Regions from separate parts of the Aminipila butyrica genome, predicted to be linked through region 1. Evidence: riboswitches for the same ligand, from Rfam matches in the RefSeq annotation. Region 1 holds a riboswitch; the other holds the start of a gene.
The links. A riboswitch is a leader RNA that binds a small molecule or an ion and turns the genes downstream of it on or off. The one in region 1 is predicted to bind cobalamin.
Positions count from the first base shown of each region.

Region 2: it holds a riboswitch for cobalamin, as region 1 does, so the genes downstream of both, Ami103574_RS05890 (sirohydrochlorin cobaltochelatase) here and Ami103574_RS12210 (RCC1 domain-containing protein) in region 1, are expected to answer to the same signal.

Region 1 is NZ_CP048649.1:2,557,482-2,565,120, forward strand. It holds gene Ami103574_RS12210 (RCC1 domain-containing protein) at 1-3,301, opposite strand, end outside; cobalamin riboswitch at 3,613-3,792, opposite strand; gene Ami103574_RS12215 (aconitate hydratase) at 4,093-6,015, shown strand; gene Ami103574_RS12220 (isocitrate/isopropylmalate family dehydrogenase) at 6,018-7,145, shown strand; gene Ami103574_RS12225 (GntR family transcriptional regulator) at 7,183-7,639, shown strand, end outside.
Region 2 is NZ_CP048649.1:1,206,394-1,214,032, forward strand. It holds gene Ami103574_RS05880 (heavy metal translocating P-type ATPase) at 1-1,355, shown strand, start outside; gene Ami103574_RS05885 (hypothetical protein) at 1,352-1,519, shown strand; cobalamin riboswitch at 1,656-1,843, shown strand; gene Ami103574_RS05890 (sirohydrochlorin cobaltochelatase) at 1,984-2,808, shown strand; gene cobI (precorrin-2 C(20)-methyltransferase) at 3,035-3,730, shown strand; gene hemA (glutamyl-tRNA reductase) at 3,779-5,089, shown strand; gene cobK (precorrin-6A reductase) at 5,139-6,494, shown strand; gene hemC (hydroxymethylbilane synthase) at 6,578-7,462, shown strand; gene cobA (uroporphyrinogen-III C-methyltransferase) at 7,464-7,639, shown strand, end outside.

The sequences.
Region 1 (7,639 bases):
ATCTTCCATTTTTATAGCTCTGGAACGTGCATTTTCCATCAAAGGAAAGTAGATAATACTGTCCTGCAGCTTCGGTTATTTCATCTAGATACTTCACCTTTAATTCATTATTTGTAGTCTTATAGATAATCTGTCTTCCATCTTCTGCTACCAAATATTTATCAATATCAGCATCTGCTGGCCGGATATCTTTCATTTCCTCTGTCTGCACATCAAATATCATGTATCGGGAATTGGCATCATAGAGGTACAGCTTGTTATTCTCGCTTACATAAATAATCTCCGGATCATTCAAATCTATTTTTAATTCTCTTGCAGACTTGGTTTTCGCATCTACCATATACCATTTTTGATCCTGTAATTTCACAAAGGCTGTATCTGCTTTGCTGTTTGCTTTAATGTCAATCACATTGGCCTTTAAGCTTGTAAGTTTCGTTTTCAAATACCCACCGTCAGGACCTTTTGTATTGAGGTAGATATTGAATTTTACATTCTCAAGACCGCTTTCATCATTTACTATTTTCCCTGAAAGTCGATCATAGCGATAAGTAAAAATCATACTATCCGCTACATAAGTTATTTCTACAATATTCTCATTATCACTAATTCCTATAACCGTTCCATTATCATAGTCAAAATTCAATAAAGTAGCCGTCTTTTTATTTACATCTATTGCATACCAATCATACTTTTCCTGCGTTTGAACTGAGTTTGTGATGGTAGTACTTTCAGGTGAAAGTTCTCCTACACTTTTTACTGTAGTTGAAGTAGATTCGCTATCTGTTTTTGTACCGTCTACACGCGTATTTTGGTTTATAGGCACTGGAACATTAATTGCTGTGGAAGTTGAACTACTAGTCGTTGTTGATGTTTCATTTGTCTTGTTTTTAGTTGTATTTTGTATTATCGTCTTTGTATTTGGTTTGGTTTTCACTATCAACAAATCTTTTCCAGGATTCTCTATTATAGCTTGGATGTAGGATTTAAGTGTAACTACGTTTTCTGTCACCTTTTCACCTTTTGTATTTGTATGTGTTACAACAACTTCATTTCCTCGATCTGTAAAAGTCCTGTCAACACCATATTTGGAAATAATATAGGCATTTTCATCTTTCTCTTGTTCCTTTTTATAGGAAAAATATTTTTCTTGATTTCCGTTCATAGACAAATAATTGAGATATTCATCCTCTGATATAATATTTTCAGTAATCCCATTATTTTTAATTTCAAATAATTTGTACCGGTAAATTCCCGTCTCTATATCTTTATCAAATTCATTCATTATATATTGATTTTCTTTTAACATAAGTATATCGTTTGATAAATACTGTAACTTATCAACCTTATATTGTGCACCAATATCTGTTACCTTTTGCCCATTAATATCTATATTATTAGTCAAGTCTATTCCATCTTTAAATTTGTTATAATAAATAGCTCTATTATCATTTGTCAAAAACTTAGTTATACCTATCGTATCCTCCACAGCAATAATTTTTTTACCAGAAAAATCTTGCTGCTTTGGTATATATAGAAATTCACCTTTGTGGCTTGAACCCCATTCCCATATGGTTCCATCTTTTTTTATAGCATAGCTAGTATCATATCCAGCTGTTATTGAAATGATGTTGCTTAGATTGGTAATCTTATTAAGTGCAATACCGCTGTTGGTAGTTTCAATTCCTAATTGGCCTTTTGAATTATCTCCAAAAGACCATACGTTTTTTTGTTTATCCAAAACGAGCAAATGATTATTCCCCCTTGAGATTAGAAAAGGGCTGGCTATATCATTCTTCTTATATAAATTTACGCCCTTACTCTTACCATTTATAAAATAAAACCCGTCATTAGCAAAGGCTAATCCATAAGAAGCAAACGCACAAACAGAAACAATGTTATCATCTTTTAATGAAAGGACTTGTGTTGGCAGTTTTTGAATGTCGTTTAAATCTGATTTTCCCCAGATCCATACGGTTCCATCTTTCTTTACCGCACAACTAAAATTATCCCCTGCACTTACTGAGACAACATCCGTTAAATTAGAAACGCGTATCGGAGTCTCTGTCTCTACCGTTGTTCCGTTTCCCAATTCTCCCTGAAAGTTCTTGCCCCAGGCCCAAACAGTTCCGTCCTTTTTAAGTGCCAAGCAATGATTCGGTCCTGCAGAAATGGATTTTACTCCAGTTAACCCTCCTATTTGTTTAGATATGCAATGGACATCAGGAAAAAAACGAAGTGTCCATTCCCAAACTGTTCCATCTTTTTTCAAACCCAAACTCTTGCCATTTGCATTAGAAACTTCTACCCATGGTGTATATTCATCCACAATATTTGAAACAATATTTTGAGTATCAGAATTAACATCAAATGAGTTTACCCTTTGTGAAGGGCCATCAAGCTTAACTTCCGGCTTTCTTATTAGAATCTCTTCCTGCGTCTGTCTATCATATTTATAAAACCCATCATTACTCTTAATATAATATAGGTATCGTCCATCTTTACTTGCTTTAAGTCTATCTTCAGCAATCTTACTTATAATGCCGTCTTTTAGCTTAATAGTTCCCGATTCAGAAGAATTCCTCGTATCTTCACTAATTTTAATGCCACTGAGCTTTCCATGTTCCATAGAATTGTTTAGTGTTGATTGCCCGTAATAAAGTATATTATGTTGCTCAGCTGTGGCAGATTTAAACGATGCCTGAGATAAACGCTCTAAATCAAATGACTTTTCCCTTTTAAGCTCTATTTTATCAAAATACCATACAGAGTTTTGATTTATCATTGCCTTAACATTATTAATATTATGCCAGGAATCAAGTAAAGAAAGATCAATTTCAATCTCATTCCACTGTCCGCTTTTTAATCTATCCCCAACCTTAAAGCTTCTTGTTGTTTTATCATCTATCAAAACTGTTAATTCTTTTGCATTTTGGGCGGGTTTTACATATAGCTTCATCTTACCAAATTGGTTAGCCATAAGCTCCTCGCTGCTGTTAAAGGTCATTAAATCTATATAACATGAATTTGCCGTTCTATCATTACCAACACTTACTTTTAATGAGTATTTTCCATCAGCACTGTCATCAGATAACTCAATAGAGCTATTTGTAGTTAATTGTGATTTATTATTTAGTACAGTTACAGCTTTTATATCTTCTTTACTTTCAAAAGAATTGGTTTTTGGTTTAGCATTTTCTTTATCTTCATAAATCAACTTTTGGTCTGCGAATCCAAATTGAAAATTTGAAAGAATAAGTGACAAAGTTACAATAAATATTAAAGCTTTTTTACATTTATGCATTTTTTTCTCCCCTGTATCATTATAATTAAAACCTGTTTATAATCATTGTTACGATTTTTCATTGACAGTACAGCCTTTCTCTTGTAATATCCTCAAAAGGCTTCTCATCAAAGATTCGTTGCCTACTATTTTTTATCTGTCCCCCCTTTGTACACTTGAAATATACATTTTCCTTCAAATAATCTTTTTGCACACAAAAAAACTGTAGCGAAATTGCTACAGCCGTATTTCTGTATAATATTAAAAGATACACAACAAACACACACTTTATGTTGTCTAAGCCTCTTCCATGCATTGCCGATTATCCGTCGGATTACATCACATTTTATGCAGGTATTCTGGCTTACGAATCACCATCTTTATCAGTCCTTCCCAAGTATTTCTTAGTGGTTATTCTGATAGACTCCTCGAATACAGCGGCGGTACCGCGCAGGATTCAAACCTGCTTCCCTCTTAGCTATCCTATTACTAGTCACAGAGTGAAATCACCGAGACTTTTAATATACAGAACATAAATGCTAGATTAAATTAATTCTATTATACCCCTTCTATTAAGCCTTTGGTTTTATCATTTTTTGCCTTTTTCTTTCATTATTCGACATTTTACGTTAAAATATAATAATAATATTTTTGCCCTTTTCTTCCCATTTTCCCCACGGAAACCTTGACAGCAAGCCCTATTAATTGTATAATCGTATACACATATACAATGTTTTGAATTTGTAAAAGTTGAAGGGAGAACAGCACATCGTTCTCTTTTTCACCTGCACGCATATCAGAGGAGGACTTAAATGGGCAATACGTTAACCTATAAAATTCTACAAGCGCACCTGCTGGAGGGCACCCTCACCCCAGGAAGCGAAATAACCATTAAAATGGACCAGACCTTAACTCAGGATTCTACCGGAACCATGGTCTATCTCCAGCTGGAAGCCATGAACGTGGACAAGATTCAGACGGAGCTTTCCGTGGCCTATATCGACCACAATACACTGCAAACAGGCTTTGAAAACGCCGATGACCACGCCTTCATCAAAAGTGTCGCTCAGCGTCATGGGGTACTGTTCTCCAAGCCAGGCAACGGCATCTGTCACCAGCTCCACTTGGAAAATTACGGCAAGCCAGGCAAAACCCTGTTAGGCTCCGACAGTCACACACCTACCGGCGGCGGCTTGGGCATGATTGCCATCGGCGCCGGCGGTTTAGACGTAGCGATGGCCATGGCCAAGGGTACGTATAGCTTAACGGTTCCAAAGGTGATTCAGGTAGAACTGACCGGTTCCCTGCGCCCTTGGGTTTCCGCTAAAGATGTTATTCTCTATGTACTCCAGCAGCTGACTGTAAAGGGCGGTGTCGGCAAGGTTGTAGAATACACTGGCGAAGGCGTCAAGTCGCTGTCCGTTACAGATCGGGCCACCATCACCAACATGGGTGCTGAATTAGGCGCTACCACCTCTATCTTCCCAAGTGATGAGAATACTCAGAAGTACCTGACAGAACAAGGCCGGCCCCAGGACTTTACTGCTCTGGCTGCGGACCCAGATGCCATCTACGACGAAACCCTTACCGTGGATTTGTCTCAGCTGACTCCGCTGGCTGCTATGCCTCACAGTCCAGACAACGTAGATTCCATCCGTCATATCGGACCGATTAAAATCGACCAGGTAGCTATCGGCAGCTGTACCAACGCGTCCTACACAGACCTGATGAAGGTAGCTGCCATCCTGAAAGGCCACAAGGTACACCAGGACGTGAGTCTGGTTATTTCCCCGGGTTCCAGCAAAATCTTATCGAAGCTGGCTCAAAACGGAGCCTTAGCCGCCATGATTGATGCCGGTGCCAGAATCATTGAAAACGCTTGCGGACCCTGTATCGGCATGGGCCAGTCGCCAAAATCCGGCGCAGTGTCCCTGCGAACCTTCAATAGAAACTTTAAGGGCCGAAGCGGTACCTTGGATGCCGATGTGTATCTAGTCAGTCCAGAGACAGCGGCTATTTCTGCCATTACCGGCCTGCTTACCGATGGCATGAACTCTGGCAGAGACCTGCCAGCCATCGAATCCGTAGATTTTACCTTCAGTGATCAGTTTATCGTCTATCCTGAAGGCACCAATAAAGAGAATACCCCGGTAGAAATGGGACCAAATATCAAGCCATTCCCGAGGAATACCGCTTTAGGCCACACTGTAGAAGCGACCGTCGTTCTTCATGCGGGGAATAATATCACCACTGACGATATTATGCCATCCGACTCCCGACTGCTGCCATACCGGTCCAACGTGCCCCACTTAGCCAACTACTGTTTTGAGAAGATTGACAGTCAGTTTTCTGCTCGCTGCAAGGAGGCTGGAAGCTGCGCCATTATCGGCGGTGAAAATTACGGTCAGGGAAGCAGCCGAGAACATGCCGCCTTGGCTCCCCTTTACTTGGGTGTTAAGTTCGTGCTGGCCAAATCCTTTGCTCGTATTCACCGTTCTAACTTGATCAATAGCGGCATCATGCCGTTGGTCTTTGAAAATCCAGCAGACTACGACGAACTGGCTATTGGTCAAAAGCTGGTCATTGAACAGGCAGATAAGCAGGTTCAGGAAGCGGTTATTTTAGTGAAAAACCAAGAGACAGGAAAGGTATACCGTACACTTTCCCATTTCTCCGAATTAGAGATGCAGATGATTCTCTGCGGCGGAAAAATTAATTCCATTAAAGGAGCGTAACCATGACATATATACAGGATTTTGAGAAAATTATTACAGAACAGCTGGCTCGAGTGGAACGCATGAAAGAAGGCGAAGCCTTCGCCGACTTTGAACACATGGATAAAATCGTCATCGGCGTTATTGATGGAGACGGCATCGGACCAGTCATTGTCCGAGAAGCGCAACGCGTACTGGAAGTTCTCCTCAAAGAAGAGATTGTCAGCGGTAAAATAGAGCTGCGCCAAATCCAAGGACTGACTATCGAAAACCGCATTGCCCAAAATGCTACGGTGCCAGCAGAAGTGTTGGCAGAAATCAAGGCTTGTTCTGTGCTTTTAAAAGGCCCAACCACCACCCCGGGAAAAGGCGACAATCTGCCAAACATCGAAAGTGCTAACGTAACACTGCGCCGGGAACTAGATCTTTTCGCTAACGTGCGGCCCGTATTCATTCCGGAAAAGAACATTGACTGGGTGTTCTACCGGGAAAATACCGAAGGGGAATATGCCCTGGGAAGCCGCGGCATTGAAATCAGCCCAGACATCGCCATTGACTTTAAAGTAACCACCACAGGCGGCACTCAGCGCATTGCCAAAGCAGCCTTTGAATACGCCAGAGCCAACGGCGGTAAAAATGTATCCATCGTCACCAAGGCCAACATTATGAAGAAGACTGACGGAAAGTTCCTGGACCTCTGCTATCAGGTGGCCAAAGACTATCCGGAAATTAAAGTAGATGATTGGTATGTGGACATCATGGCTGCAAATCTGGTTAATGAACAGATTCGTTCCAATTTCAACGTATTCATCCTGCCGAACCTATACGGCGACATCATTACTGATGAGGCCGCACAGATTCAGGGCGGTGTAGGTACAGCGGGCAGCGCTAATGTAGGCGGAAAGTATGCCATGTTTGAAGCCATCCACGGCAGTGCTCCGCGAATGGTGGCTGACGGCATCGCCGACTACGCGAACCCGTCCAGTATCCTCAAGGCAGCAGAGATGATGCTTCGTCACATCGGTCAGGCTCAGAAAGCAGATAAGCTGTCTGACGCTCTTCAAGCTGCCCAGGCAGAAAAGTCTATGACCGGAGACAGCTCTGGTGAAACAGCAGCGGCCTTTGCAGACTGTGTGCTGGCTCGCCTGTAAGAGATATTTAATATCTCAGGATTGGAGGCTTACGAACATGGTACTTTACCAACACAACGAACATGCAAAATCTCAAAATTTACCGATTTCCAACAGTCTTTTTTCCAAACTGCAGAAAGATATTCTGCAAGGAAAAATGCGTTCTGGCGAAAAGCTTACTGAGCAAAGCATCTGTGATAAATACCAGGTGAGCCGAACTCCTGTGCGGGAAGCCCTGCGGCAGCTGGAAATGGAAGGGCTAATTGAGACTATCCCCAACCGGGGAGCCTTTGTCATCGGCTTTTCTCCCCAAGATATGGCCGATATGTACGAGCTGCGCAAAGCTTACGAGGTCCAGGCTGTGAAATGGGCCATCCAGCGTATTACCGACGAAGAGATGGAAGACTTGGAAGAAACCTTTGAATTCATGGAATTCTACACACAGAAAAACGATATTGACAAGATGCTGAACATCAATACCGGCTTTCACCAGCTGATTTACACAGCTTCCCATA
Region 2 (7,639 bases), 1.4 Mb from region 1:
TGACTGGCGAATCTCTGCCTGTTGATAAAACAGTGGGGGATGACGTTTTAAGCGGAACCGTCAACCAATTTGGTGCATTTGAAATGAAAGCGGCCAGAGCCTGCGAAAACAGTTCCATTCAGCGCATGATTAAATTGGTTCAGTCTGTGGATGCAGGAAAAGCGAAAATCGTCGGCATTGCAGATCGATGGGCCACTTGGATTGTAGTGATTGCCCTTGGGGCAGCCGCCCTCACCTGGTTCCTTTCCGGTGAGATAATCCGTGCGGTTACCATTCTGGTTGTATTTTGTCCGTGTGCGTTAGTGCTTGCTACTCCGACAGCTATTATGGCGGCCATTGGCAATGCCACAACACATGGATTTCTCGTCCGAGAGGGGGATGCCTTAGAGCGCCTTGCTAAGGTTAGCAAGCTGGCATTCGATAAAACCGGAACGCTGACGTATGGCAAGCTGAATGTGATAGAAGTAAAAAGTATTTTACCGCAGTTTTCGGAAAAGGAGTTTTACACCCTTGCAGCTGCTGCGGAGCAATTGTCGGAGCATCCGCTGGGGAAGGCAATCGTTCGCTGCCACAAGAAAGAGATTGGGACGGCGCTTTCTCCTGCACAGCAATTTCAAATGATACCGGGAGAGGGCATATCTGTTGTGGTTCACGACAATAGAATCCTTGCAGGAAATGCTCGAATGCTTGCTCAAAATGGTGTGACACTTTCTGATGACGTTGAAAAGAAAGCCGAGCAACACTTTTTACAAGGGCATACCGTTATTTACATCACCATTGACCGGGTTCTTGCAGGCTTTATTGTTTTATCGGATACCATCCGAGCGGAAGGCGTTCAACTGATTGAACAGTTGCAGGCGATGGATGTACGGCCAGTATTGCTGACAGGAGATAATGAAAACACATCGGCAACCATTGCCAATGAACTAGGCATTCATGAAGTTCACGCAAACTGTTTGCCGGAAGACAAATTAAAATGGATTGGCATTTACCAGGGTAAGGGAGAAGCCATTTGTATGATTGGTGACGGTGTCAATGATGCGCCGGCTTTGAAAAAAGCAACTGTCGGCATTGCCATGGGTGGTGTCGGCAGCGATATTGCCGTTGATGCCGCAGATATTGTCCTGGTTGATGATGAAGTAAAAGAGTTGCCGCACCTATTAGCTTTATCTAGGCGTATGATGACGACGATTAGATATAATTTGGCTTTTTCGCTGGGACTTAACTTTCTTGCTATTGCTTTAGCTATTCCAGGCATCCTAAATCCCGTAATAGGGGCTTTGGTACATAATGCAGGCTCTATAATCGTCATTGTAAATTCAGCATTGCTGTTAAAATGGAGGAAAAGAAAATGATTTTTAATATTATCGGATTAATTATAGGCATAATGATTCTAGGCGCAGGTATTTATTATTTTATCAAAGAGAAGAATGACCAAGAATCTAGAAAAATTTATTTGATCACCTCGGGGGTCGGTGCAGCAGTCCTTCTGGGGTTCTTATTAAAAATGGTCGTTTAAGCTATAATATGCAAGTTTATTCATACCCATATGCAGCAGCTGAAAGAGGAACCGATTTCTTTGGCTTAGGCATGTGAGAAGGCTGAATACATTTAGGGGGTTGTCCGACCCCCTATTTTAATGGTACAATAGATTGAATAATTGATATATCTATAGGTGCCCGGTGATTCCTGCCGGGAGAATAGGGAAGTTGGGTAAAAGCCCGCGCGGTCACGCCGCTGTGATGGACGAGTTGTACTTAAATAAAGCCACTATGTAAAAATGGGAAGGGAAGTGCAATGTAGACGCCAGAGTCAGAAGACCTGCCTAGGATATGGGATCTGCTCATTTTTTGTGGAATGAGGCAGAAATTACACTTTTTTACGGAAGATGAATGAGTGTAATAGGGGGATTTTTTTGTGCTCCCATATTACGCTGTTCTGCTTTTCCAGAACGGCTATTTTTTTGAGAGGAATTGAAAGTTAATGAGTAAGAAAGAAGCATTATTAGTAGTAAGTTTTGGCACCAGTCACCAGGAGACCAGAGAGAAGACCATCGGCCAGATTGAGCGGGTTATAAGCAAGGCTTATCCCAACCGAGAGCTCAGACGGGCCTTTACCAGCAGCATCATCATGCGGGTGCTGAAAAAGCGGGATCAGCTTCACGTGGATAACGTGACCGAAGCCCTGGAGCGGTTAGCTGCCGATGGCTTTACAGATGTGCTGATTCAGCCAACCCACATCATAAACGGGGATGAATACGAGAAAATGATGGGGCAAATTGAACCCTTTATCGAACAGTTTGAGACCATCGCCGTTGGACGAGCGCTGCTGACTTCGTCAGAGGATTACGATCTGGTCTGTCGGGCTATCATGGCTGAGGTGCCAGAATTAGACGGAACCTCAGGGGGACAGCAGGCAGAAAATACGGCGCTGGTGCTGATGGGACATGGAACCGGGCATTTCTGTGACGCGGCTTATGCTGCGCTGGATTACCGTTTTAAATCGCTGGGCTACGGCAATGTATTTGTAGGCACGGTAGAAGGCTATCCCGATGTGGAGCGGGTGCTGGAGCTGGTACGGCTTTATGGGCCGCAGCAAGTAGTGCTCATGCCGTTTATGGTGGTAGCAGGAGACCATGCCGTTAACGATATGGCTGGAGAAGAAGAAGATTCTTGGAAGATTATTTTTCAGCAGGCAGGGTATGACGTTTCCTGTATTCTACGGGGGATTGGTGAATTCCCAGGCATCCAACAACTCTATTTAGATCATGCTTCAACTTGTGAGCCATTAGGACAAGAGATGGAGTAAAGGATAAAATCGTAGATTGTAAATGGACGATTGCTGTTGAAAAATGCAGGATTGGTCAGATTGTGTCGGAACTGGTTTTCAACACAGCCCTTTCATGGGCGGGCAAGAAAAACGCCTATATATTGCAAATCGAAAATAGACGATATATGTTGAAGTGTAGTGTAATGTGGCAGAAACAAAAGCATAAGATGCAGAAATACAAATAAAGAGAAGACGGAGGAATGAGATGGCAAAGTTATATGGATTAGGCGTAGGCCCTGGAGACCCAGAGCTGATGACTTTAAAAGCGGTGAGAATCATCAGGGAGAGCGATATTGTGGCTATCCCTAAGTCCGGACAGAGTGTTAATGTGGCATATACGATCGCAAAGGGTGCTATAGCAGACCTGGATAAAAAAGAGATTGTGGAGCTGGATATGCCCATGACCAGAGACAAGGCCAAGCTAGCCGCCAGTCATGATGCCGCAGCAGAGCAGGTGAAGGCCTGGCTGGATGCCGGAAAGAATGTTGCCTTTTTGACACTGGGGGATCCTACCATCTATTCCACCTATACCTACGTGCACAACCGAGTGCGGGATGCCGGTTATGAGACAGAAATTGTTCCTGGTATTCCATCTTTCTGTGCTGTCTCTGCCCGGCTCAATGACAGCCTGACTGAGGCTGAGGAAGCACTCCACGTGATTCCGGCATCCTATGCGGGTACGGAAGAGGCCTTGCATATGACTGGCACCAAGGTACTCATGAAGAGTGGCAAATCCATCGGCAAGTTGAAAGAATATATCCGCACCATGGACAATCCCCCTTCGGTGAAGATGGTAGAACGCTGCGGTATGGAGGGGGAGCGGGTATTCCAGAATATCGACGAGATTGATGAGGAAGCGAGTTACTTCTCCGTGCTGATTTTGCGGGACCAGAAGAATTGACCATGAAAGGTAGCGCGTGTAAACAGTTGAGTTTTGAAAGGCGAAATCATGCACATTAGAATGGTAGGCATTGACCACAGCAAAGCTTCTCTGGATTATAGGGAAGCCTTTTCTTTTACGAAGGCCGGAGCCAAAGAGGCGGTTCAGGAAATAAAGAAACGGTTTCATTTAAAGGGGTGTATTCTCCTTTCCACCTGTAACCGGACAGAGCTTTGGATTAGTCAGTGCGATAACGGCAAAGGGGCGGCAGTCCGTCCTTGGGAGATGCTCTGTCAGATTAAGAAGATTGACGGAAGCCAATATGAAAAGTTTTTTGTGGAGCGGGAGGACCGCCAGGCAGTGGATCATCTGCTGCGGCTGGTTTGCGGCTTTGATTCAAAAATATTTGGCGAAGACCAGATTATCTCTCAGGTACGGGAAGCTTTACAAATGTCTAGAGCCTGTGGTTGCGGGAGTATGGCGCTGGAAAAGATTTTTCAGACAGCTTTGGCCGCAGGAAAGCGAGTAAAGACAGAAGTTCGGCTAAGTACGGTGAACCGTTCGGCAGCCAGCAACACGATAGCCATCCTGCGACAGCAGCTGGGGGACCTGAAAGGGGTGCCCTGTCTGATCATTGGAAACGGGCAGATGGGCAAGCTGGTAGCCAACTCGCTGGTGGGCTGCGGCGCTGCGGTTTCCATGACCTTGAGAAAAAAAATACACGGGCAGGATGAGCAGGAATCCATTGTGCCGGAAGGCTGTCAGATGGTGCCTTACGACCAGCGCATTCAGGCACTCCAGGGAAAACAGGTCATTATCAGTGCCACCTTGAGTCCCCATTATACCCTTATGTGGAGAGACGTGGATGACGTATTTCGGCATCCCTATAGGCTTGATTCAGAAGGGCAGAAGCGGGAAGCAGGCAGCCGAGAAGATTTACGTAATAAATATTATGTATTCGACTTGGCGGTGCCGCGAGATATTGACCCGGAGATTGCCAATCTGCCGTATGTGAAACTTTTTGACATTGATTCTATAAATGGCGGAGAGCTGGTGGAGGAGAAGTCGGAACAGATTCAGCTGGCTATGACGATTTTGCAGGACTATCAGGCGGAACTGGAGCAATGGTTTGAATTTCGCAGCTATGTGCCGAAGATTCGGGAAATTGTGGAGCTGGTATCCGAAGATGCGATGCAGCGGTTTGTCAGCAAGTCCGCGGAATCTCAGGAGGAAGACCTGGAAGCAGCGGCGGGACAGGCCATGAAGAAATCAACGGCCAAGCTGCTGTATGGCCTGCGAGACCAGCTGCCGCATGAACTGTGGGATCAGTGCTTGGAGGCTTTGCATCGATCAGCAGCCCGAGAGACTTTGAAGCATTGAAGCCGTTGAAAGAGCTCGGACGAAGAGGAAAGAATAAAGGAGAGCTGCTATGAATATCTTAGTATTTGCAGGGACTACCGAAGGACGTCTGCTGGTAGAACAGTTGGCAAAGAGAGCCGATTTCCAGGTATGCGCCTGCGTCGCTACAGAATACGGCAGGGACATCTTAGAACAAGATTTGTCTGACCAGGTAGAAGTCAAGGCAGGACGCTTGCAGCTGACAGAAATGCAGGAGCTGATAGCCGGGGGCTTTGACTGGGTGGTGGATGCGACCCACCCTTACGCCACGGCAGTGACAGAAAACATTCAGGCAGCCTGTGCAGCAGTACAATGTCCGTACTTGCGCTTGCTGCGGGAGCGGACCGAATTTGGAGAAGACTGCATCTTCGTGGAGGATACGGAAGCAGCAGTGCGCTATCTGAATACCACAGTGGGAAATGTTTTGTTGACCACTGGCAGCAAGGAACTGAAAAGCTATGGGCAAGTAGCCGACTATCAAGAAAGGCTGTATGCCCGGGTTCTGCCCATGGAGCAGGTGGTGAAAAGCTGCATTCAGCTGGGCTTCTCCGGTTCCCATTTAATCTGCATGCAGGGGCCATTTTCTAAGGAGATGAATGTGGCTATGCTGAAACAGCTGAACTGCACCTGCATGGTAACCAAGGATACGGGTGCAGCTGGAGGTGCCTACGAAAAGTATCAGGCAGCTCAGGAGGCGGGTACTACTTTGGTGGTAGTTGGCCGGGCCCAGGAAGAAAAAGGACTGACCTTGCAGCAGGTACTGGAGAAAATCAGCAACCTGCCGGCAGATGGCTGTAAGGGTAAAAAGGGGCAGGCTGTTGATAATTCTGAAAATATCAACGATACGGTCAGCTCAGAATCCATATCTCAATCTCCAGGAAGAGGTGCTCTAGCCGAATGGTTTCCTCTGTTCGTCAACCTGACGGGCAAGCGCGTGGTCATCGTGGGAGGCGGTAAGATTGCCAGAAGGCGGATTGAAACCTTATTGCAGTTTTCCTGTCAGCTGCGCATTGTGGCCAGCCACATTTCGGAGGAAATCCGGAAGGCTGTCCAACTGGAGGAAGGACGGCAGACAGCAGGTGGCAGCCATCCAGACTGCCGATTGCTGGAGAGGCCTTTTCAACCATCCGATCTGCTGGATGCTGACTTTGTGTTGGCAGCCACCAACAATCGAGAACTGAACCGAACAATCGGAAAGCTGTGCCGAGAGAAGGCTATTCCCGTAAACGTGGCAGACGTAAAAGAGGAATGCGACTTTTACTTTCCTGGCATTATCATAGAGGGCATGTTGGTAGCTGGGGTTACGGCCCAAGGACAAAGTCACAGTTTAGCAAAGAAAGGCTCCGCAGCCGTGCGAAAAGCTTGGAAAGATATAGAGAATAGATAGACATAAGGCGATAGCCTGCAAATAAAAATTCACCGATCAGCGCCCTTCGGATAAGGCGGGACCTGTGAGAGAAGGAGAAGAATATGGCCGGACGAAAAATAAAAGTGGGAAGTCGGGACAGCAAGCTGGCGGTGGCCCAGTCACAGCTGGTGATGGCTCAAATTGCCAAAGCTCATCCTGAATTAGAGCTGGAATTGATAACCATGAAGACCACAGGAGACCTCATACTAGATAAGAGGCTGGACAAAATCGGCGGTAAGGGGTTGTTTGTTAAGGAACTGGATAAAGCCTTAATGGAGGGAACCATTGATATTTCCGTACATAGCTTGAAGGATCTGCCGATGGAGATTCCGGCAGAGCTGCCGCTGGTAGCCTTTTCTAAAAGGGAAAATCCTTTAGACGTATTGGTCTATCCAAAAGACGTATCGGAACCAGACCGAACGCTGCCTTTGGGAACGTCCAGCCTGAGACGAGAACTACAGGTGAGGGAAGTCTACCCGGAATGGGCCGTGGAAAGTATCCGCGGTAATTTGCAGACCCGACTTTCCAAACTGGACAGCGGGCAGTATGGAGCCATTCTCTTGGCTCATGCGGGCATCAGCAGGCTGGGATTGGAAGAACGAATCAGCCGAGTCTTTACCGCGGACGAGATCATACCGCCAGCCGGACAGGGCATTATTGCCGTACAGGGCCGGGCCGGAGAAGATTATACTTTCTTAGAAGGGGTGAATGACAGAGAGGCGGAAATCTGTGCTAAAGCAGAGCGGGCTTTTGTCACTTGGCTGGACGGAGGGTGCAGTTCACCGATTGGTGCCTTTGCGGAAATAAGCGGGGAAGATATCCTCATCAGGGGACTTTATTATAGGGAAGAGACGGAGACTTGCCACAGGGGACGCATTGCGGGAAAAACCGCTCAGGCGGAACAGCTGGCGGTGGAGTTAGCCAAACAGTTAAAGGATGGGAAGTAGCATGATGGAAGAAGAAAAAAAAGGAAAAGTATGGCTGGTAGGTGCAGGCCCGGGAGATGCGGGTCTGTTTACCTTGAAGGGAAAAGCGGTTTTAGATCAGGCAGACGTGGTGGTTTACGATAAGCTGGTGGGTCAGGGGGTCTTAGGTATGATTCCTACCGCGGCGGAATTAATTTT